Regions from separate parts of the Paenibacillus sp. UASWS1643 genome, predicted to be linked through region 1. Evidence: riboswitches for the same ligand, from Rfam matches in the RefSeq annotation. Region 1 holds a riboswitch; each other region holds the start of a gene.
The links. A riboswitch is a leader RNA that binds a small molecule or an ion and turns the genes downstream of it on or off. The one in region 1 is predicted to bind cyclic di-AMP.
Positions count from the first base shown of each region.

Region 1 (4,382 bases):
ACGTAGAACGTGGCTACGGCACCAATATGCGCCTTTCCTCCGGTAACGAGAAAAACCTTATCCTCTCCTGCTTCAATCACCTGTAAACGTATGGATTTCAAATCATATGTACTCATATCCTATCCACCTATCCTTTTCTATATGTTTTATATGGAGGAATTATGGCTGTCATAAGCTAAATCCGCAATGAAACTTCTCACACTACGCATATTTTATGAGACCCCCGGGCATACCAAGGAGAACGTCATTTTGGAAAAGGAGGCCGTTATTATGCGTGTACGCCTCATTATGCTGATGATTATCGTTATTTTTCTCGGGGGATATCATGCTCCAGTTTCATCACGGGATGTTTCAAGCCCGTCAAGTGAATCAGTATCAGGTTCGGATTCTGCGGAAGAAGAACAACTGACATTGGGACAGTTACGTCAAAAATATGCCGATACGTTCAAAACGAATGGTCCTTCAACCAAGAAGGTTGCACTCACTTTTGATGATGTACCTGATCCACGGTTTACTCCACAAGTGCTGGATGTATTGAAGAAATACAATGTCAGAGCTACATTCTTCATCGTGGGTAGTCGTGCTGAGAAACATCCGGATCTGGTGAAACGCATCGTTAAGGAAGGGCATATGGTTGGTAATCACAGCTACAATCATCCTGAATTCAGTAAGCTGTCGATGAATGCCTTTCGCAAACAAATTTTACATACCGGAGATATTATTCGACGTTTGGCGGGATATACACCCAAGATGATTCGGCCACCTTATGGAGACATTAATGAAGAACAGCTGAGATGGGCTGCCAAACAACACTATAGCATTGTGAACTGGAACGTAGACTCCCTGGACTGGAAAGGCCTATCAAAGGAACAGGTGAAAGATAACATCCTGTCTGCCGTAAAACCCGGCTCCATCGTTCTGCAACATGCTGGAGGCGGTGTAGGATCAAACCTGAACGGCACGATTGAGGCTTTGCCTGAAATCATTGAGGAATTGCGAAAGCGCGGATATGAACTCGTCACCTTGGACGAAATGCTGGGATTACCGAAGGCGAAAGAATAGAATAACCGTGTTAGGAAATCATGAAAATATTAAAAGGGTGCTGTTCAATCGCAAGTTAGCGACTGGCAGACACCCTGTTTGAATTCGTTAGATGTAATTTACTTTCTACTTAAGAATATACAGCTCGATATCCTGGAAACCAAATGTGCTTACGGACTGTTTGCTACCCGGGATAAAGATATCAATCCGATGACCCTTGATTGCACCGCCCACATCACGCGCTGTGGCTACAAAAGCCTGCTTTGGCAATCCTGGATGGCTGTGACCAGTTACCAGTACTTTGGTTCCGAGTGGAATTACACTTGGATCAACTGCAATCGTACCCAGTTCAAGGTCATTTCCGAAATAATCGACTGCACCCCAGCCTCCATTTTCAGACGGATCTGCAGAGTAAGCCGTTGCTTTTACGTTCACAGCTTTGCTGTAATCGAATGTTTTACCCCAGGCCTGAACCACTTTGTTATCTGCATTAACGTCCAAGCTTGCTGTGGTAACCGTTTTGGCATGGGTCTTGCTCTCCGTCGCCGCGGCAGCTACATTGTTTGCCTTACCGGGAATCGTAATTTTCAAACCACCATAAATGTTGTAAGGTGAAATGTCGTTGTTTGCTTTAACCAACGTGTTCATTGCTACTCCATATTGTTTTGATAAGGTGTAGAAGGTATCCCCTTCTTTGGCCACATGAACTGAATCGGCGTGAGCCGGAACGGCTTGAATTAGCATTGCTATTGTCAATAATGCTACTGCTGTTTTGGCTATACGTTTCTTGTTAATCATGGTCTTCCTCCCTCATTGTGCCTGCGAAGTTAGTTGTCGGATTCGGATGAGGAGCCCACCCTATAGGTTCTTCATTACATTGGAATCGTTATGTACCCCTAATTCACCCCAAGCAGTGTGCTGTAGATCTCCCCCCTGCACAATCTGCATCGTTACATCCCCCGCACTCCCTGTCCGGAAGTTTCGGCAGAGTTCAATATATCACAACTTTGTAACCTGAACTTGTAGTAATTCTTACCAAATGGTTTTTAGCATGTCATCAACTGTAAGAATACTGGATAATTCAGAAAATTTAGGCGAACCGACTTCTTTATATTTGGTAACAGAAAAGTTACATTTCGAATCTTTAAGTGATTAATGCGCATAAAAAATAGCGTTACCGACTCGAAGTCAGTAACGCTATTTGATCACTTCGTTTAGAGTACTTTCGCAAGAAAATCACGTGTACGTGAATTTTTCGGTGCTCCAAACACCTCATCTGGTGTTCCCTCTTCTACAATAACCCCGCCGTCCATGAACAGGATCCGGTCTCCTACTTCACGTGCAAAACCCATCTCATGCGTTACAATGACCATCGTCATCCCGCCTTCTGCAAGACGTTTCATGACATCCAGCACTTCACCGACCATCTCGGGGTCCAGTGCCGAAGTAGGCTCGTCAAACAGCATCACATGCGGCTGCATGGCCAATGCTCTTGCAATGGCGATCCGCTGCTTCTGTCCACCGGACAGCTGATTCGGGAATGTATCTTTTTTATCGTACAAGCCCACGGTGTTAAGCAAATCAGCAGCAATTTTTTCCGCTTCCTGAGTGGATTGTTTCTTCACTTTAATCGGAGCAATCGTGATGTTTTGCTGTACCGTTTTGTGTGGGAACAGGTTGAAATGCTGGAACACCATGCCCATTTTTTCCCGAGTTGCATTAATGTTGTGCTTCGGATCAGTGATTGACACGCCTTCAAAATCAATCTCACCCGAGGTAGGCTGTTCCAACAGGTTCAGACAACGCAAGAATGTACTTTTACCTGAACCGGAAGGGCCGATGACTACGACGACCTCACCTTTGCCAATCGTCACGTTAATGCCCTTAAGCACATCGTTATTACCATAAGATTTGTGTAATTGTCTAACGTCTATCACTTGCACTCAACTTCCTTTCCAGTCGTCCCAGCAGCTTGGACAAAATGAACGTCATTACAAAGTAGATGGCTGCTGCAATCAAAAATGGACTCAATCCTTGGTACGTAATGTTTTTGACTACACTTGCCTGATACATAATATCCACCATACCGATAACAGAGATAATGGAGGATTCTTTAATGATAGTTATGAATTCATTACCGATCGCTGGTAATACGGCTTTGAAGGCTTGTGGCAATATGATATAACGCATCGCGGCGCCTCTTCCCATACCTAATGAACGCGCTGCCTCCAACTGACCACGATCCACACCTTGGATGCCCGCACGGAAAATCTCCGCCAGATAGGCACCACTATTGATTGAAAGTGTAATGATACCTGCCTGAAGTGCAGTGAAGTTAATGCCAAAGCTCAGGGAAAAACCATAGTAAATAATCATCAATTGTACCAGCATCGGTGTGCCACGGATCACTTCAACGTAAGCAGTACCGATCCAGCGCAAGATTGCAGCGTCATGCAAACGGAACAAACAGATGATCAATCCAATAATTACCCCGAAGATAACCCCAAGTGCAGACAACAGAAGTGTGTATCCTACACCTGTAGCATAGAAACTTTTATATTCCCAGAATACTTGGAAAATATTTTGTGATTTGTTCGCTTTATCCGCCATCAAGAGGCTGGCGTCCGTCACCATCTGATTGATTTTATCTTCACTTTTCAATCGCTCCAGTGTTCCATTTACTGCAGCTAGCAGCTCGGTATTACCTTTGCGAATCCCGATTGCCGCTTCTGCTTGCTCTTCGTCCGGAACAGCAGCAGCAAGTCCAATGATATCGTCCAGATAACCTGCAGCAACGGTATCTTCAACGATTGCCGCGTCAATGCGTTTTGTTTGCAGTTGAAGCACGATATCCGAGATTTTATCAAGCGCAGTAAGCTTCGCTCCTGGAATACCTTGTCCGATTGTTTCCTGAATGGAGCCTTTCTGAACGCCAATTTTCGCATTTTCAAGTTCTGCCATGGTTGGATATTTGTCTTTATCCACATTGCGAACCATAATCACTTGTTTTGATTTATAATAGGTGTCGGAAAAATCGATACTTTTCTTCCGCTCATCCGTCGGCGTCATACCTGAAATTACCAGATCAACACGCCCGCTCTGCAATGAAGGCAGAAGACCGTCGAAGCCCATATCCTCAATCACAAGTTCAGCGCCAAGATCTTTGGCAATCTCTTTGGCGATCTCAATATCAAAACCGACGATTTCATCTTTGCCATTAATCACTTTATGGAATTCATAGGGTGCAAAATCGGCACTTGTACCGAGTACCAGCTTTTTACTGCTTGAATTATCTGTAGTTCCACTTGCAAGTGCCACAGGAACGGCAGTTGTCAGCAGAA
Region 1 covers NZ_VXKZ01000115.1:119,959-124,340, reverse strand. Annotated here, with positions in the region: gene lpdD (prenylated flavin chaperone LpdD) at 1-116, opposite strand, end outside; gene FE296_RS25190 (polysaccharide deacetylase family protein) at 271-1,062, shown strand; gene FE296_RS25185 (3D domain-containing protein) at 1,168-1,839, opposite strand; cyclic di-AMP (ydaO/yuaA leader) riboswitch at 1,842-2,038, opposite strand; gene FE296_RS25180 (amino acid ABC transporter ATP-binding protein) at 2,256-2,978, opposite strand; gene FE296_RS25175 (ABC transporter substrate-binding protein/permease) at 2,965-4,382, opposite strand, start outside.

Region 2 (4,382 bases), on a different contig from region 1:
CGGCCGCGTTATCCGTGACAAAGCTCGGCGCCCAGTCCGGGATGCCGTCCGCACGTGAAGTTGAGGCCTTTCTGGCTGAGCATGCCGCAGAGGCTTAATAATTGATATAACAAAGAGGCTCTTATTCTCCCAAAAGGGGATTAAGCGCCTCTATGTTATGCGTGTGCAGAGATTATTTCTTCTCTGACAGCCACATGGCGATATTGGCAATCTCTTCATCCTGCAGTTTGCCCTTGAAGGAAGGCATACCACCTTTACCTTTGACAATCGTAGTGTAGATCTTCTCCAGATCATCCTGACTACCGATGTTTGCCAGAGCAGGTCCTACGCCACCTTGAAGCTGATCCCCGTGACAGGAGATACAATTGGCTTTGACCAGTGCTTCAGCCTGTCCGGCATCCAATGTTACTTCCGGCATGGTTGGCTTGGCTTCTTCAGCCACTTCTTCTTTCCCTGGAAGCGTAAACATTAAAACAATAGCTAAAGCGCATGCTGCAAAAAATACTCCGCTCATGATCCATTTGTGCATCCCTTATGTCCCCTCCAGAATGAAAGATCATCTAACCTGAAACTATCCATATCATTATAACGGAACCTGTACTGACATCATAGCATTTTGTGGGAAATTTTTGAACTAATCACATAACAAGGCGCAAATTTGGTTGTTTTGCAATGGATTTTAATCACGAGGCCCTTCATAAACCATACAGTGAAAGGGCTTTAAGCCGCTTGGGGTCTGTCGTTCGTATGTATCCTGGGTGACAAATCCACTCTTCAGATAGACTTGAATGGCACGAGCATTCCAAGTGAGCACTTCCAGATCGATCTCATTCTTCGGATTTCGGCGAATGGCTTCCTGTACAATGGCCGTGACAAAAGCTGTACCTTGACCCTGACCACACAGCTCTGGATGCATGCCAAGGCCAATCCGGGTTACCCCTTGAAGTGGGAAGTATTGAGCAAACCCACATATATGATCGTTCTGATCCAGGACGATCGCATATTGCTCTTGCCGCAGCTGTGCATCTCCGAATTCCACTTCCAGAGCTTTCATCTGCTCCCAGGGGAGCCAGCTGTAGATATTGTAAGGCGGGTCATACTGCCAACTGCAGATAAGCTCCGCATGTTCTTCTCGCATGGGTACAACGTGAAACGTCACAGGGGTTTCCTTCATACACCTGCATGCTCCTTTCCTTGAAACAGAACTCTTTGTCCACTCTACAAAAGAGATGTTCATTTAGCAAGTCTTCCTTCCCAAGAAAAAAAATGAAACAAAAGTTCCGGTAATTCCGTTTATATTATAACGGGATGGGTAAAAACATCATAAGGGCACGGACAAACGAACGCAAAATGGACTCGTTTATGTCGCAGGATATACCCCGAGTATAACTTGCAACATAAATAAGGATTGAAGCACAAAAAAACCGCCGGATACATTCCTGCGGAGAATGTACCGGGCGGTGCTGTTATGCTTCTTGCTTCGTTCCAGTATGGTTAATGGTTACAGCATCATGTTGCTCAGCTTGTCCCTAGTCAAGGGCCAATGATTCATATGCGTCCGTGCTCATAATCCGTTTCGCGCCAACATAACGATTGGCCCAATAGTTTTCACTCAATGCACTGATCGTAACGCCTTTGGAAGAAGAGGAGTGTGCAAACTTTCCATCCCCTACAAAGATTCCTACATGGGATACGCCTTTACCTGTTGTATTAAAGAACACCAGATCGCCAGCTCTCATTTCCATGCGGGATACGGAATCGCCCATGTCGAATTGGGAACTGGATTGGCGTGCCAAATCAATACCCAACTTGTCGAATACATACCGTGTAAATCCGGAGCAGTCAAATCCGTTAAGCGTTGTTCCCCCACTTTTGTATGTAGTTCCCATTGCTGAATCAATTACTGTGTCCATCTTTGAATCTGCGAATGCGCTACCTGCACCAAGCGATAAAGCGAATGTGATGCTAAGTACAGCTGCGGTTAATTTCTTCTTGAACAAGAGATATTCCCCTTCCAACGCCTGCGAGGTTAGCTTAAGGATTCGGTTGAAGGTCCCCTATGATCCCTCTGTAGCAAGATCAATTCACCCATAACTGGTTCCCCCGCTTCCCAGGTGCCAGGAATTTGGCTATGCTAGTTATGCACCTGCGAAATCAAGAAATGACGATTTAATTTTAAGTAGTTACAAATATGAATGTAAAGATTACAAAGTTGTTACTAAAAACTCACTGCGATTATTGTAACAGAGGAGTACGGATTTGGCAACGTTTAGCAACAAATTTAGCAAAAAAAACCTCGACCTTTGACGGGGAAAGGTTGAGGTTTGCCTATTTATAAGTACATATTAGGCCATGAGTTTAACATGTGATGGTAACAATTTTTAAACTATGTGCTCTCACCTTTGGATATTTTGGACTGCCATAATCGGAAATGGCTGCATATTTTCCACAGACTTAATAGACATCTGGCAAGCGGATACGTCTGTTGTAGTATAAGTCCGGTAAGTCCCGTTAATAACCATGAGGCTGAAGTGAATGCCCCAAAGACGAGCAGGTGTACTCCGCCCAGCAGGAGTGCAATGCCGATTACAGCGGTGAGATGACGCAGTGCAATCCAGAGTGCTTTGAGAGTACCGTGAGCCCCGCCTTCTCCTTCTGGTGCCGACACACCGAACTGCATGTAGAGTATGGCATGGTGGATGATCCAACCATATACAATCCAGGCAGCAACATAAGGTATACCAGGCAAAAGTAATTGAAGAGAATGAAATCCGTCCATGAGAATCGAGTAGAGCTTCGGTATGAGCCAGTAAGCGGGCAGAAGTATCAATAAAGTACGTATGGTATGGAGCAGCAGCATCGGTTTCCACAGATTTTTGATTCCCCGGACAAAGGGGATACGCTCTTCTGTAGAATTAAAGTGCTGAAGTGAGTAGAGCAGTCCTGCCTGAATGAGGGGGCTGATCAACATGCGAACCAGCAGCATGCCCCCTAGAATCCATAGATAACGATGAACCTCTGGATGGGTAGACAGGTTAAGTTGACTTTCCATTTTGAACAAAAGTGTACTCAGCTCCCCTGCATCAGCATCTGGATAGCGCAGGAGCAGCGGGACGACTGCCGATTGTACCATGCGATAGAAGAAATATCCCCAAATGAGTTGATAGAGAAATAAGAGTGCGGCAATGAACATATGCTGACGGACGAGAAACCAGCCTTCACGTATTTTCGCTTTCACCGTTTCCACCTCACCATGACAGACCTCCGAATATGGCTTCTATTAGTTTGGTTACACTCATGCTCCAGCGGGACTTCGCCCGCTCATCCAGTCCGGATTTCAGGAAATTGTTCATATGGCGGTTCTCCAGCACGATCGAGTACAGGGGATCGGTCATGGCCCAGGCTACGGGGGATGTGTGAGTTAATTTATAGGTGATGCGATCTTCTTTACCATTCCATTGCTTGGTGAGGATATGCCCGTCTTCAAAAGCAATGCGAACAGGAACGGCGTTGTAATCACTCCCTTTTTTTGCGATCGTCACGGATGACTCGTACAATGTTTGGCCGTCTTTCTGTACAGGCGTAACACGAATCTTCTCTACAGCAAAGTCAGCCATTCCGTTACCATAGACATATTGATCAAAATAATCAGACCAGGAAGTGCGGGTCACTTGTTCCACAACGTTCTGAAAATCAGCCGAAGTGGGATGTTTGAAGCGGTACTTCTTCACATAGGTAGAGAGAATGCGCTCCATCTTTTTTGCACCGACTTGATGTTCGATACCAAGCAATACAAGCTTGCCACGTGTATAGACATTGGCTGCATACTCATTCTGTGAATCAAACTTCCAGGATTCTTGTGTTAAGGATGAAGGAGACGTAATCAGTCCCGATTGTACCGGCAGATTCGGTATCAATCCATATTCCTGCTCCATCAGTTTGTCTTCTGCATAAGAAGTGAACCCCTCATCCAGCCAGGCTTCCTCGAATTCGTTGCTGGCAACCATGCCGTAGAAGTACTGGTGTCCAATCTCGTGGACTACGGTACGTTCCAGGTCATAACCTGGGGTAGTATCATCGGCTCCAAAGGCCGTAACTAGCGTAGGGTATTCCATACCTCCAGCACCGTTCCCCGCTTTGGGTGGAACTACAATGGATAAGGTTGCGTAAGGATACGGGCCAAACCATTTGCTATAATTAGCTAGTGCGGCCTTCGCGGCGTAGAAATAACGTTCTTTCAGATCCTGATGAGCAGGGTCCAGATATAACTTGATTCGTACACCAGGCACATTGGGTGCGGAGAATGGCTCCTCTGCGTACACAAAATCGGGTGAGGCTGCCCATGCGAAGTCATGCACATCATCGGCGTAGAATTGATAGAC
Region 2 covers NZ_VXKZ01000085.1:17,186-21,567, forward strand. Annotated here, with positions in the region: gene rbsK (ribokinase) at 1-98, shown strand, start outside; gene FE296_RS01430 (c-type cytochrome) at 173-529, opposite strand; gene FE296_RS01435 (GNAT family N-acetyltransferase) at 680-1,174, opposite strand; gene FE296_RS01440 (C40 family peptidase) at 1,530-2,000, opposite strand; cyclic di-AMP (ydaO/yuaA leader) riboswitch at 2,004-2,141, opposite strand; gene FE296_RS01445 (hypothetical protein) at 2,387-3,238, opposite strand; gene FE296_RS01450 (M1 family metallopeptidase) at 3,249-4,382, opposite strand, start outside.
Region 2: it holds a riboswitch for cyclic di-AMP, as region 1 does, so the genes downstream of both, FE296_RS01440 (C40 family peptidase) here and FE296_RS25185 (3D domain-containing protein) in region 1, are expected to answer to the same signal.

Region 3 (4,382 bases), on a different contig from region 1:
CTCAGAGCGTAACAACTTTTGTTGCCAACATTACTGGCGGGAATAACGGCGGAAATACAGGTAGTGGCACTACTTATGAAGCCGAGACCGGAACAACTCTTACGGATGCTACCATTGAAACGATCTACCCTGGTTACACTGGCTCCGGGTATGTTAACTTCAATGCGATGACTGGTTCAGCCATTCAATGGAACGCCATTAACAATACGATTACAGGCACCAAAAATGTAAAGTTTCGTTATGCGCTGGAAAGCGGCACTCGGAACCTCGACATTTTTGTGAACGGAACCAAAGTCATTAGCAACGAGCCCTTTCCGGCTACGGGAAGCTGGTCCACATGGGTTGAAAAAACAATACAGGTCCCCATGAACACGGGCACCAATACATTGAAAGTGGTCACTACCGGATCCGAAGGACCGAATATTGACAGCGTTAATGTTACCGCAGCACAATAAACGTTCCGTATGGCTAATGGAAGACATTTGCTGTACGTGCAGCTAAGCACTAAGTACTCAAATCTAAAGTTAATGTTATATCAAAAAATGCAAAAAAAGACTCCTTAAGCGTTAGCTTAAGGAGTCTTTTTATTAAATGCGGTCGAGAGGACTCGAACCTCCACGGGGGTTAGCCCACACGGACCTGAACCGTGCGCGTCTGCCAATTCCGCCACGACCGCATATTGTATCTCCGTGATCAATATCGGCGACAAGAATTAATATATCATGCGGAATCTATCATGTCAACACTGAAAATAATAACAATAATACCCGAACCAGACGTCCATGTCGATTCGGGTTTTACCTTTAACTATTAATAGCTTGGTTCATTAAAACGGAAGCATACTGCAAATTACAGCTTGGAAGGCCAGTTGCCATACCATGCGTAACCGCCTCTTCTTTCTTTATCAATATCACTTAATTTGTATTTAACTACCCCGTCACGACCAATAAAGATTGGTCTATCCGTTCCTATCTCATAGAAGCGTGCCCAAATTGGTGCAGCTTTGGAATCAGCGATAATTTTACTATCTCCATTAGCTCTTTCATATTTGTACCCCGTAATTTTCACCTTGTTAAACCAAGCCTCCGCTCCTTTAATGGATGCGGTAATTTTAGCGTTAGCAGGTCTGGTTTTCAGAAATTTAACAATCGTTACACTCTCTCCAGCTGTCAGCGATGGCACTTCGTAGATTCTTGCGCTCGCTGGTTTAAGGGAACTGGAATCATGTTGTTGTCCCCATGCTGTCAGCTTACCACCTGAAACGACTTGTGTATTCAAAATCGCCTCCACACCTTTGGCAACTGAATTTTTACTACGGTTAGCAAGTGTGCTGTCGATAAACGAGAAATCACCTTTGCGTGCTGCTACTTCATCCAGCATGATCATTACATTAATCATGGCATCATCATTGTAGGTAATGTGCTTGTGATATCCGGAGCTTTGGTAAACTTGTGGCCATCCGCCGTTTGAATACTGCATGTTGATCAAAAAGTTAATTCCTTTGATTGCAGCTGTGGAGTATCGCGGATCATTTGTCTTTTTAAATTCCTTCGCCAATCTTCTAATTTCTGAGTATGTAGCCTTGTTGTCTATCGTGGACTTCGCCCACTCTCCACTTGTCTGTTTATAATCTTTTCTCCAACCTCCATCCGGCAGCTGGTTCTTCAAAATATCAGAAATACTCGCTGTAGTACCCGATGCATCCGCGGCAGATACCGTCCCTACAGGAAGAACTGCCATTCCAACTGCTGAGAACACCATCGTACATGCCAGGACAAAAGTAATTATTTTCTTCGCTTTCAAATGCAACACTCTCCTATGTTCATTTTTATAAATCTTCCACTTCTACTTTACCTATGATATACGCCCCCAAACCTCCTTTATTTGTATTTATCGCATAATAAAATCAATTTTAATCCAATATGTGGATTGGATAATCAGATAATATGCAAAAAATCGATTTTTGTCAATATATGCAACTTAATGAATATAATCTCTCTAATTCTACATAACGGGATAGTCCTTTTAACTCATGACAAACCTATTTATTTATCCAAATTCGTCTTAAACGAATCATTAATGACGTTTTTGTCATGAATGATTCCCAAACTTGATCCCTTCTTTCATATAAAAACCTTAATTCCGCTAACATTGAGGTATTACGAAGGGTTTTAAATGGGTTTGACAATTACGCATTTATGCAATATAGTTTCAAATAGTTACAAAAACTTAATTATTCATTGCCGAGTTTCATGTTTGAAAACGGGGGAACCAATTTGGGTGAATTATTCTTATACATAGGAAATATAGGGAACCTTCTACCGAACCCTTAGCTAACTCCGTAGGCATCGAAGGGAGAACATTGATTTTGAAAAAACTGATTATCTCCATTTTTGGAGCAGCTGTATTATTTACATCCGGGGCAACAAGCACAGAGGCAAGCAGTATCAACTCCGTAGTGAACAACATGACAGGTATACCTTACAAATGGGGTGGCACGACTGTAGCCGGCTTCGACTGTTCTGGTTTTATGAGATATCTTTTCAACAAATACAGCATTGAATTGCCACGTACTTCACAGCAGCAAGCCAAAGCAGGTACGCCTGTATCGAAAAGCAACATTCGCACAGGTGATCTGGTGTTCTTCAATACGATGGGCAAAGGCATTTCACATACAGGTGTATATATCGGCGGCGGACAATTCGCTCATGCCTCCAGCAGTAAAGGTGTAAGCATCACGAAGTTATCGAATCCATACTTCAATGATCGTTACGTAACAGCACGTCGGGTAACTGGACAGTTTATGTATGATAAAATGTTAGGTAAAATGTAATTCACATACAAAAAGGCATCGGTTATTAACCGGATGCCTTTTTTGTACTTAAAAAGTATGTTGTATTGCTTTTAATGCAGCGCCTTCTGCACTCGCATCGCACCCTGAGACAGGGCATGTCCGCCTCCAACAGCTCCGGCCACGGCTACGGTCTCCATAATTTCCTGATCTGTTGCTCCCTTGGCACGGGCTTCTTCTACATGGTAGAAGGTACATACCTCATTGTTGGCAAACAATCCAATACCAAGCGCAATTAGCTGTTTTGTCTTTGCATCAATCACGCCAGGTTGGAAACATTCTCCGGTAAACTCATGATATGACTTCACCACACCTGGCAGTACATCGCTTAATGCTCCAATCTGATCCTTGTAGGCATGAACTTTATCATTCATCAATGTCATGGCTCGTAGCACACCCTCTCGGCTATAGTTACAGATCTTCCTCACTGTACCTATCTTCTCTCCCGAGTGAGTCAATTATGCCAAGAAATCATGGTAATTCCAAACATTTAAACGCTCATCGTCCCTGCTCAATTATAAGCGATTGCTACTCACCAAGTGGACTCTGGCGAGGCTCGCTGAACAGCTGATATTTGTAACTGCGATCCAGCTTAACTACACGTCGATTCTGACGCCGGATAAGGACCTGCTCGCCATCCCAGGCAACAACAATCCCGGTTACATCGTTAGATTCCAGCTCGTCCCGTACTACTCTTACTTTCTCACCTGACAGACGCAGGGCGTCCAGTTCTGTATCACTGATCATCTTCATGGCTCCTATATTCCAAATTTATTTACAAAAAGAGACCTAAATGAAATGTCATTTAGGTCTCACGTGACTGTATTGGACTGTCATGTCATTCGAAATTATGTCCCGACTGAAAGTTACCGCTGCGCGTGCTCTTTGCTGTCGTTCTTCTCGAACCAAAAATCAAGCACTTTGGCGGACATCACACGTTCTTCAAGGTACTCCACTTGATGCGGTGTAAATTGTTCTTTCCAAGAGAAGGACAACTCTTCGCACAAGCCTACAATCGTCAGTAATTCTGACCAGGCAACATAGCGTTTGTACCAGAAAAATTGAGGATGTTCAATCATATAGGGATAAAGGTCATCGAATTCCGTATGTTTACAATCCAGGGCACGTTCAAAATGAACTTTCGATTCCGCCAGCTTATCATTAAAGAATTGTTCTGTTGCCGGTTGGTTCCCCATGGTGTTGCCTCCTCTCCCTAACATAACCCCATTATAAATGAAATTAGCGGCCATGCAAAGGCATAGTTCAAAAAATAGGCCCTATTCCTTTAAAATGTCACATTTCGTTATCGTCAAATTGTACCGTCCCATCGTTCAGGGAACGAATGCGTACCAAGGCTTCCACCGGAATACCCTGTTCACGAATCGTTCGTGCCCCTGCCTGGAAACATTTTTCTACCACAACGCCGAATCCGACGAGTTCCGCACCGGAACGCTCAATGATTTTGATGACGCCACGAGCGGCATCTCCATTGGCAATAATATCATCAATGAACAAAATACGGTCATTCTCA
Region 3 covers NZ_VXKZ01000103.1:179,609-183,990, forward strand. Annotated here, with positions in the region: gene xynC (glucuronoarabinoxylan endo-1,4-beta-xylanase XynC) at 1-455, shown strand, start outside; tRNA gene FE296_RS10660 (tRNA-Leu) at 593-676, opposite strand; gene pelA (pectate lyase) at 850-1,803, opposite strand; cyclic di-AMP (ydaO/yuaA leader) riboswitch at 2,232-2,363, shown strand; gene FE296_RS10670 (C40 family peptidase) at 2,369-2,833, shown strand; gene FE296_RS10675 (carboxymuconolactone decarboxylase family protein) at 2,905-3,234, opposite strand; gene FE296_RS10680 (hypothetical protein) at 3,380-3,598, opposite strand; gene FE296_RS10685 (hypothetical protein) at 3,718-4,047, opposite strand; gene FE296_RS10690 (xanthine phosphoribosyltransferase) at 4,145-4,382, opposite strand, start outside.
Region 3: it holds a riboswitch for cyclic di-AMP, as region 1 does, so the genes downstream of both, FE296_RS10670 (C40 family peptidase) here and FE296_RS25185 (3D domain-containing protein) in region 1, are expected to answer to the same signal.

Region 4 (4,382 bases), on a different contig from region 1:
AGGCCCAGGATACCTTGTTGCCGTAGGTTACATGGACCCCGGGAACTGGGCAACAGATATCGCAGGCGGCTCGCAGTTCGGGTATACCTTGTTATCCGTTATCCTGTTATCGAACCTGATGGCCGTTGTCCTTCAGTCGCTGGCTGGCAAGCTCGGCATCGTCACTGGACGGGATCTGGCTCAAGCCTGCCGCGAACGATTCAGCATGCCTGTTGTCATGATGTTATGGATTCTGTGTGAACTGGCCATTGCAGCTACCGATCTGGCTGAGGTCATAGGTTCTGCCATCGCGTTAAAGCTGTTATTTAACATCCCCATGTTGTACGGCGTTATCATCACTGCAGTTGATGTACTCCTGATTCTTGTACTGCAAAACAAAGGCTTCCGCGCTTTGGAAACTCTCGTCATTGTGCTGATGGCAACCATTGCCCTCTGCTTCGGTATTGACCTGTTTCTGGCGAAACCGGATATGGGCGGTGTTCTCCATGGTTTTGTACCAAATGTTGAGATTCTGCAAAACCCGGCTATGCTCTATATTGCCATTGGTATTATTGGAGCAACCGTGATGCCGCATAATCTGTATCTGCATTCTTCCATTGTGCAGACCCGTCAGATCGAACAGACTCCGCAGGGCAAAAAAGAAGCCATTCGGTACTCGACCATGGATTCTACAATCGCGTTGACACTGGCCCTGTTCATCAATGCGGCCATCCTGATTGTATCTGCTGCTGTATTCCACAGTGCTGGTATGACGCAGGTTGCCGAGATCGCAGATGCCTATCATCTGCTGACACCTCTATTGGGTACTACGGTTGCAAGTATTCTGTTCGGTGTGGCGCTATTAGCATCAGGTCAGAACTCTACCCTTACAGGTACACTCGCTGGGCAGATCGTTATGGAAGGTTTCCTGAACATTCGAATTCCGGCTTGGCTGCGCAGACTGGTCACACGTCTGATCGCCATCATCCCGGCGGTAATTGTGACAGCCATTGCAGGAGAACATGGCACAGAAGAACTGCTCATTTTGAGCCAGGTCGTGCTGTCTCTTCAATTGCCCTTTGCTGTAATTCCCCTGGTGATGTTCACAAGTGATAAAAAAAGCATGGGTGCATTCGCCAACAAAATGTGGCTCAAGATCACCTCATGGGTCATTGCCGCGATTATCGTTGTGCTGAATGTATATCTGATCATTCAAACGATCCGGTTATTCTAATCTCGTTCTAATCGACTAAATACTAAAAAGGCTGATCAACTCAGGTATGCAATACCCAAGTTGATCAGCCTTTATTGTTGCAATACAGCAACATGTTTCCTTTTATAGTAAAACTCAAACTCCAATAAACAACCATCTATATCTAATCCTGATTTGGTATCAGTAATGGCAGGAGTTGATCCAATGAATCCACAGTCCAATCCGCACGTTTGTCATCCGATAGTTCTGGCTGGAATCTTCCGTAACCCTGCATAATTCGAATCGTACGCATGCCCAGCTTCCGAGCAGGTATAATATCGTTATCGATCCGATCGCCGATCATGACGGCTTCCCCCGGTTCACAACCGGCCTGCTTCAAGGCCACAGCGTATAACTCAGGGTCTGGCTTGGACACTCCTTCTTCAGCCGAACATGCCAGAACATCCACATATTTTCGCAACCCGTAGCTCTCCAGTCTCTCTTCCGTTCCAGGACTCTGATTGGCAATAATGCCAATGCGATAATACCGTGACAACTGCTGAAGAACGGAATCCGCTGAAGGAAAAGGACGTTCAAGATCTTTTTGAAACTTCAACTTGTCCTGAATCAGTTTCTGGTGTCCCTCGTCTTCAACAAATGTGCGAATCGCCACTCTCATAGGCCATTGCTCATATTTCTGGTAACAGTTCGCGAACAGTTCGCGTACCGCCTCAATCTTCACCGGATACCCCAATGCACAGGCTTCGCGGACGAACTGTCCGATAATATCATCAACCGGCTCCCATTCATCCACCAGCGTATCTCCAACATCAAAAAACAACCATTTCAATCCACCTACATCCGGCACGCCAATTCCTCCTTGTAAGCCACAGGTGATTCCTGATCCTAATCTAAAAGTTCGCGTTCACCTTTAAACCCATAAAAAAGAAGACTCACCATCCTGCATGAGTCTCCTCAAACTTCCGTTTATCGATACATTCAATTATAACAGGCACCTTACACCTGAGCAATCACAAGCTATGGCATTAACCATTGAGGAGAAAGCCAACTTCCCCATTGAGCGAATATACAATCCGGTCTGCGCCCATACCCCGATAAATGCCCTTAGGATGACTCTGCTCCGTAATCACGCACAGGGATTTCGAAGTCCATGAACGACAGATCTGTAAATAACGACAGGTCAGATTCAGGCTATTCTCGAAAATAAACACGTTACCTACGCTGCCCTGCGGCAAAAACCATTTTTGAGCTGCAGCTGTATTCATGCGAATGACATGTTCTACTCCGATTCTACGGAGTCTGCGCTCTTCCCCTGCACTGTTGGTTAGAACGGCAAACGGCATTTTTTTGTACATCAGCAATTTGATAAATTTGCGTCCTGCTTCATTTGGAGCAGTCACTAAGATCATCTCAGTATCCATCATTCGTTCCTCCCTTGGCGTGAAAAGACAACAAAAAAGAAGCGTGGGGGACCAAGGCCTCCCGAACGCTTCTTAAATAACCCATGGCGAAAACACCATGAACCAGCGTACGGCTTGTTGCCTCTCCCTTTAACGCTTACGAGGTTAGCTGACGGATTCGGGCGCGAGAGTCGCCCTATTTCCGGCTGTCACCGGAAAATTCACCCCATGAATGCCTACTGTCCTGGACAGCGCATTCTGTTGGTTCCCCCGTTTTCCACTCATCAATGAATGGAAACTCAGCGATTAAAACATCGTTCGTATATCTTAAGGATAAGATCGAGCGATATTATCGTTTGTTTCGTTTTTCAGGTACAATTTAGTTTAAATTGAAATTACGTTATGAATCATACACCCGCGCCATGACGGTGTAAAGTCCTCACAGATCACCGAATCGACAGATTTTCGGCAATACTCACATATAATAGCGCTTACAACAAGGTCATACTCTACCCATCTCTTTAAATCTATCTAATTCTCACTCTGACGAAAATCACTTCGCAATTCATTCACGAATTCTGCACAACTTGCCTGTTTTGATGCTTTTAAACCATATTAGTTTTGCAATATTTAATTGTAACCAATATAATAGAAGATATAAGAGTAAATAAATGGAGGCGATTTAGATGACTGTCTACGATTACAAAGTGAATACCCTTCGCGGTCAAGAAGTTGAAATGTCCGACTACCGTGACAAAGTGCTCCTGATTGTGAATACGGCAAGCTCATGCGGACTTACCCCTCAATTCAAAGGTCTGCAAGAACTGCAAGACAAGTTTCAAGATGCTCCATTTGAAGTTCTTGGGTTCCCAAGCAACCAGTTTGCACAGGAAAAAGGATCTTCCGACGATATTGCCGAGTTCTGTCAGATGAATTATGGTGTAAGCTTCCCTATGTTTGAGAAAATTGATGTGAACGGCTCAAGCGCTCACCCTCTCTTCCAGCACCTTAGCACAGAAGCTCCTGGCCTGCTCGGCTCCAAAGCAATTAAATGGAATTTCACCAAATTCCTCGTGGATCAGAACGGAGAGGTAATTAAACGTTATGCTCCCAAAACAACACCGGACAAGATTGAAGAAGATATCAGAAACTTGCTGCAAAAATAATACATTGGCCACCCACAGCCGGAAGGTAGAGCAGTCTTGCCCCGGTAATGGATGGCCTTTTTTATCAACTTTGATATCAAACTATTCAAAAAGACAAAAAAAGAAGCTTTCCATTAATGGAAAGCTTCTTCTTAATCGTTCATATGATGCGGTCGAGAGGACTCGAACCTCCACGGGCATACGCCCACTACCCCCTCAAGATAGCGTGTCTGCCATTCCACCACGACCGCATGTCGTAAATAATCGGCAACAGAATTGATTATACCGGGTTCAGAACTAAAAGTAAAGTATTTTTTAAACCTTCTTTTTCAGCTAGGCATTTTCATCAAAAATCGCATAATCTCGTCATCTTTACCCATGAACTGCATATTATTAGTTTTGATCCCCTCTTTTTCGGTAATAGCCGATCTTGTTGATTCATTTATATATAGTCCTTCCTTATATATGGTCCTCACTGCACTTCGCCACATAAATAACACATTGTGTTATATAAAATAACAAAAATATTAAATTCCAGATTTAATCCATTAAATTTCACTGATACTATTGACAAAAAGCGGACATTTATGGGATGATAACTATCATATAATTCGGATTTTTAAACATAAAGCAAACAAAAAGGAA
Region 4 covers NZ_VXKZ01000114.1:263,693-268,074, forward strand. Annotated here, with positions in the region: gene FE296_RS23520 (Nramp family divalent metal transporter) at 1-1,213, shown strand, start outside; gene FE296_RS23525 (HAD family hydrolase) at 1,356-2,039, opposite strand; gene FE296_RS23530 (HAD family hydrolase) at 2,218-2,613, opposite strand; cyclic di-AMP (ydaO/yuaA leader) riboswitch at 2,732-2,907, opposite strand; gene FE296_RS23535 (glutathione peroxidase) at 3,279-3,758, shown strand; tRNA gene FE296_RS23540 (tRNA-Leu) at 3,906-3,988, opposite strand.
Region 4: it holds a riboswitch for cyclic di-AMP, as region 1 does, so the genes downstream of both, FE296_RS23530 (HAD family hydrolase) here and FE296_RS25185 (3D domain-containing protein) in region 1, are expected to answer to the same signal.